Regions from separate parts of the Aliirhizobium sp. YIM B11859 genome, predicted to be linked through region 1. Evidence: predicted binding sites of a transcription regulator. Region 1 holds the regulator's gene; the other holds the start of a gene.
The links. The regulator LexA, encoded in region 1, represses DNA repair genes until DNA is damaged. The targets are predictions, from matches to a motif close to TGTTCNNNNTGTGTTCNG.
Positions count from the first base shown of each region.

Region 1 (3,273 bases):
GGTCTTGGCAGCGGCAACGAGAAGATCCGTCTGCCGTGACAGGAAGGCCGGGATCTGCAGGATATCGACCGTCTCGGCAACGATCGGGCACTGCTCTTCCGTGTGGATGTCGGTGATAACAGGAAAGCCGAACTCCTTCTTCAGGTCGGCAAATACCTCCATCGCCTTTTCAAGCCCGATGCCACGCTTGCCGGAAAGCGAAGTGCGGTTCGCCTTGTCGTAGGACGATTTGTAGACCAGTCCGATATCGAGCTTGGCGCAGAGTTCGGAAAGCGTCCCGGCGATCATGAAAGCATGATCGCGGCTTTCCATCTGGCAGGGTCCCGCAATCAGGGAAAGCTTGCCGGTATTGGAGAAGACGACTTTTTTTGCACCTTCGCCGACCGAAACTTCAGAATTGGGGGAGACTGCCATATCTATTCCTCGAAGCCGAAAAACACGCCTTGGCCGGGCACTGGCGACACGAGCACGCGGCCATCCCGGCGGATGAATGCGACGTCATTAGCAGCAAGGGTGATCTCTGTCACGGCCAGATCGGCGGTACGGAATATCACGGCCTGGCCGGAAAGCCCCGTGGCAACCGCCGGACCGGCAAGCCCGAATTCCTGCAGCAACTGCTCGCGATCTAGGACCCGCACCCTGGCATTCTCGACGGCAAACACCATGCCAGACTCGCCGTCTTCGCCGTCGACAGAAAGGACATTCTGCAGCAGTGACGCCGATTCGGGCGGCGTCTCGGCGGCCAGAACGACCTCCTTCAACCCGGTGACGGCATTCGCATGCGAGCGCAGCGATCCCATGTCCTGCGGAAAGGAGACCACCCGCTGACAGGCAAAAGCGAAAAAATCGACAGCCTCCTGTTCGGCGGCAAAGGCCAGCCGGAACCGACCTTCTCTTTCGTCGCCTTCCGGTGACTTGATGATACGTGCGAACTCCAGCGGCTCTCCGGCGGATATTCCGTTCTCGACAAAACGCCGGTGATCGCCTGACGCGTCGTCGCTTGCAACCACGATCGCCGAAAGCCCCTGGCGCCCCCGGCGTCCGCGAAAGGCCATGTCGCGTTCAACGAAGACGTTGCCGCGCTTGACCGCCGCCCCCGCTTTACGACGGTCGGCCAGCGCCAACGGCTCCAGATAGGTGCCGTCCTCCAGGAAGATACAGGCATTGGCCGTGCCGAACGGGTGAAGGCCGTCCGGCGCCACGGTGAACCCAAGTGCCGACAGCCGTTCCCGTGCCAGGACGAGGTTGCCGACCGGCAAAACGAGATGATCGATTTTCCTTGCAGTCACGCACGTCCCCCAGACTTTGATCCGCCGGCAGTAGATTGGGCAGACCGCCGGCAAGCGCAAGTAGATTCCGACTGAGAACGTCATCCGGCATCTCAGAAAGTTATGATGTTTTCACGAAAATTTAGGGACTTGCGGAACACATATGGAACATATAGTGTCCGTTCTGCATTTGTTTCAAATCTGAAGGTGCATCAAGATGCTCACCCGCAAGCAACAGGAACTGCTTCTGTTCATACATGAACGTATGAAGGAGTCCGGCATCCCACCTTCTTTCGACGAGATGAAGGATGCGCTCGACCTCGCCTCCAAATCGGGCATTCACCGGCTGATTACGGCGCTGGAAGAGCGCGGCTTCATCCGCAGGCTACCGAACCGGGCCCGTGCGCTCGAAGTCATCAAGCTTCCCGAATCCTATGTGCAGACGCTGCAGCCCAAGCGCGGTTTTTCGCCGAGCGTCATCGAGGGAAGCCTCGGTAAAAAAATACCCGCCCCTGCCCCCGCTGCACCGGCCTCTGTAAACGAACCATCCTCCGCAAGCGTTCCCGTCATGGGCCGCATCGCGGCCGGCGTGCCGATTTCGGCCATTCAGAACAACACCCATGATATTTCCGTGCCTGTCGAGATGCTGGGCTCCGGCGAACATTATGCGCTGGAGGTGAAGGGCGATTCGATGATCGAGGCCGGCATCCTCGACGGCGACACCGTTATCATCCGTAACGGCAACACCGCGAACCCGGGCGATATCATCGTGGCACTTGTCGACGACGAGGAAGCCACGCTGAAGCGGTTCCGCCGCAAGGGTGGATCGATCGCGCTGGAAGCCGCCAACCCTGCTTATGAGACCCGCATCTTTCCGCCCGACCGGGTCAAGGTTCAGGGTAAGCTGGTTGGCCTCATCCGCCGGTATCACTAAGTTCGGCTGGATCATACGTGGTCTGCAGGTCACCGCCCTGTCCTGCAACCGGAATTGATGAGGCGCTTTGTATGGTGCCGAGCTCTTCCGGGGGTTGTTGTTGAGCCTCGACCAGCCAGTCAGGCAATGACCCGTCATAGACATCACGCCGCCAGTCATATTGGCGGTGAACGTTCCACGGTCGTGTTGCGGCCTGCATGCCTGCTTTCACCATCCATTGCTCGGGCATAAAAGAACCGGCAAAATCGATCTCGAGCGAGCCTGTCTTGCGCAGCGTTTTGCCGCTCAGCAGGGGCGTCCCTGACCGGCACTGATCGAACCGCGCCCGTGGCGCGATGACGAGACCGGCAATGTCACAGGCAGCCCCTGTGAAGCGACCATCCTCGACGACAACGACGATGACGTCGCCCGCTGTAAAGGCGCACCACGCCTTCGGCTGGCAGGCAAAACGGCTGCCACTCGCTTCCTGCATTCGCTTTCGCGCCATGGCGACCACTTTTGCCGGCAGCCGTTCGGCACGATCCTTGGGAAGGACGGCGTCACTCCAGTCGTCGCGCATTACCGGCCCGACAGGATCCCCCAGCCGGCGGGCGCGGCTCCACTGCCCATAAATGAAATCCGGCACACGCGGGCGATTGACGGCGATCATCCCGGCACTCCGAAAGCCTGCAAGCGTGCCATCTTCCGCGATCAGAAGGCTGGACTGCGGTTCCGGCATGCCGAACCTGAACAGCAACAGCGCGACCACAAGAAAAAGCAATCCGAGATATCTGAGCTGCGTGCGCAGCAATGTCAGCAGCAGCAGGCTGCAGACCCCGAATGGCAGGAACCAAGGATGTTGTTGGCCAACGGTGAAATCACCTCCCCATCCCGCAACATGCCGGGCAATCGTTATCACCCAGCCGAGACTTGTCGCCATCACCGCGATGAATGGACCATCCAGTCCGAAAGGCATCAGCAGCATGGCGACAAGCCCCGCCGGCATGACCAGGAAACTGATGATTGGCATCGCCGCAAGATTGGCCGCAAGCCCGTAGGTCGCGATCCGGTGGAAATGCTCCACCGAGAACA
Region 1 is NZ_JBXHAY010000013.1:8,655-11,927, reverse strand. Features, by position in the region: gene kdsA (3-deoxy-8-phosphooctulonate synthase) at 1-414, opposite strand, end outside; gene AC2GXZ_RS29130 (VOC family protein) at 417-1,289, opposite strand; gene lexA (transcriptional repressor LexA) at 1,486-2,202, shown strand; gene AC2GXZ_RS29120 (ComEC/Rec2 family competence protein) at 2,183-3,273, opposite strand, start outside.

Region 2 (3,273 bases), on a different contig from region 1:
CCAATGTCAGCGCTCTATCGATCGGCAACGACGAGGAAAGCTGGAAACAGGGCTTTGACGTCGACATGATGGGAACCGTCAGACTGGTCAATGCGGCCATGCCCTATCTTGAAAAAAGCAAGGCGGCATCGATCGTTGCCATATCCTCGGTTTCCGGCCGGGAGATCGACTTCGCAGCCGGACCCTATGGGGCCTTCAAGGCCGCACTGACCCATTATACCCAAGGGCTTGCCTATCAGCTCGCGCCCAGGGGGATCCGTGCAAATACCGTATCTCCTGGAAACACCTACTTCGCCGGTGGTGTGTGGGAGAACATCGAGAAAGGCAATCCGGAGTTGTTTGCGGCTTCGCTTGCATTGAACCCGACCGGGCGCATGGCGACGCCGCAGGAAATTGCCAATGCGGTGGCATTTCTTGCCAGCCCCGCCGCAAGTTTTATCTATGGCACGAACCTCGTGGTCGACGGTGCGCTGACCCGTGGCGTGCAGCTTTAAAGCCGTTCGGAGCCGCAGTTCTGGCCAGTCGGGGGCGGGCAGGCTGAGGTTAAACGATAAGTCGGTGGCAAATTAACCATGGTTTAAAGGTTGGAATTCTCTTTTTGTTCTTCTGTTGACTCTCGGACGAAAAGAGAACAAAAAGAAAACATAACGAACACGGGAGACAACGATGACCGACCTTCTTCGTGATATTGCCGCATTCGCATCCATCGCAACCTTCGTCGCGACACTGTCGATGATCATGATGGCGATGTAGGAGATCGCTCCGGCACGTCACGTGCCGGCGCCGGATTGCCCCGAAAGACGTTGACCACCGGAATCTGAACTGGACTTGTGTGGTCGCGCGCCCGAAAATGCCCCCGATTGAATCAGTGGTGATGGCGCATAGATATGGCAGAGCAGGCAAACACAGGATCAGCGGACGAAAACATGGGTGCGAGCCCGCAATTCGTTCACCTGCGTCTGCATTCCGCCTATTCGCTGCTCGAAGGTGCCTTGCCACTCAAGAAGGTCTTGGGCAAGGCGGTCGCGGACAACCAGCCTGCGATTGCCATCACCGATACCAATAATCTGTTCGTCGCGCTCGAATTTGCCCAGAAGGCAATCGGTGACGGATTACAGCCGATTATCGGCTGCCAGCTGTCGATCGACATGCAGGATCAGGACGAAGACCGGCGGGCAAATCAGCAGCTTGCCAAGCTCCCGGCCATCGTCCTGCTTGCTGCGACGTCCGAAGGCTATGAGCGGCTGGTTGATATGGTCAGTCGCGCCTATCTTGCCGGCGAGGGAAGCAGCGAAATCCATATCTGCGCCTCCTGGCTGGAGGAGGGCGGGACGGCCGGGCTGATTGCCCTTTCCGGCGCTGCATTCGGGCCGGTCGACAGGGCGGTCAGGGAAGGGCATGCAGAGCTTGCCGCGAACCGCCTCCTGCGGTTGAAGGACCTGTTCGGCGACCGGCTCTATATCGAATTACAACGCCACGGTGCTTACGATCGCCGTCATGAGCAGCGGATGATCGACATGGCGTATCGCCATGACATCCCGCTTGTGGCGACCAACGAGGCTTTTTTCCCCACCAAGGCCGATTATGACGCCCATGATGCATTGATGGCGGTTGCCCACGGCGCGATCGTCTCTGATGACAGCCGTTTCCGTCTGACGCCGGACCACTACCTGAAGAGCCGTGCCGAGATGGCAAAGCTCTTTGCCGATCTGCCGGAAGCACTGGAGAACACCGTCGAGATTGCCAGACGCTGCTCTTTCGTCCTCAAGACACGCAACCCTATCCTCCCGCGCTTTACCGGCGCGACCGACGATCCGGGGGAAGCCGAGCGCGCCGAGGCTGAGGAATTGCGCCGGCAGGCGGTCGAGGGACTTGATCATCGTATCGCCGAACTCGGATTGAGCGCCGGTTTTACCGAGAAGGAATATCGCGAGCGTCTGGATTTCGAACTCGGCGTCATCGAGAAGATGAAGTTTCCCGGCTACTTCCTGATCGTTGCCGACTTCATCAAATGGGCCAAACTCCAGAATATTCCAGTCGGCCCCGGCCGCGGTTCGGGTGCGGGCTCTCTGGTCGCTTACGCGCTGACCATTACCGACGTCGATCCGTTGCGCTTTTCGTTGCTGTTCGAACGGTTCCTTAACCCGGACCGCGTTTCGATGCCCGACTTCGACATCGACTTCTGCCAGGATCGCCGTGAAGAGGTGATCCGCTATGTGCAGCGGAAATACGGTCGCGAGCAGGTTGCGCAGATCATCACCTTCGGTTCGCTGCAGGCGCGTGCGGCCTTGCGCGACGTCGGCCGCGTTCTGGAAATGCCCTACGGTCAGGTCGATCGTATCTGCAAGCTGGTGCCCAACAACCCGGCCAATCCCACGCCATTGTCGAAGGCGATCGAGGAAGAGCCGAAGTTTCAGGAAGAGATCGACAAGGAGCCGGTGGTCGGGCGCCTTCTCGATATCGCCCAGAAGATCGAGGGTCTTTACCGCCACGCCTCGACCCACGCTGCCGGCATCGTCATCGGTGACCGGCCATTGTCGAAGCTGGTGCCGATGTACCGGGATCCGCGCTCCGACATGCCGGTCACCCAGTTCAACATGAAATGGGTGGAGCAGGCCGGGCTCGTCAAATTCGACTTTCTTGGTCTGAAGACGCTCACCGTGTTGAAGACGGCGGTCGATTTCTGCCGCAAGCGCAATATCGAGGTCGATCTGGCGAAAATCCCGCTCGACGATAAGCTGACCTATGAAATGCTCTCGCGCGGCGAAACCGTTGGCGTGTTCCAGGTGGAAAGTGCCGGCATGCGCAAGGCGCTGATAGGCATGCGGCCGGACTGTATTGAGGATATTATTGCGCTTGTGGCGCTCTATCGTCCTGGCCCGATGGAGAACATCCCGACCTACAATGCCCGCAAGCACGGTGAGGAGGAGATTGAATCGGTCCATCCCTCGATCGACTATCTGCTGAAGGAAACCCAGGGCGTTATCGTCTACCAGGAACAGGTGATGCAGATCGCCCAGGTTCTGTCCGGTTATTCGCTCGGCGAAGCCGATCTTCTGCGCCGTGCGATGGGCAAGAAGATCAAGGAGGAGATGGACAAGCAGAGCGAACGCTTCGTCGACGGCGCCATCAAGAACGGTGTCTCCAAACCGCAGGCGAAGAATATTTTCGAACTGCTTGCCAAGTTCGCCAACTACGGTTTCAACAAGTCGCACGCGGCCGCCTACGCCATCGTGTCTTATCAGACCGCCTATATGAAGGCGCATTATCCGG
Region 2 is NZ_JBXHAY010000003.1:72,096-75,368, forward strand. Features, by position in the region: gene AC2GXZ_RS12410 (SDR family NAD(P)-dependent oxidoreductase) at 1-494, shown strand, start outside; gene dnaE (DNA polymerase III subunit alpha) at 888-3,273, shown strand, end outside.
Region 2: a site for LexA is predicted at 637-654, ahead of dnaE (DNA polymerase III subunit alpha). Genes of this name have one in related genera too.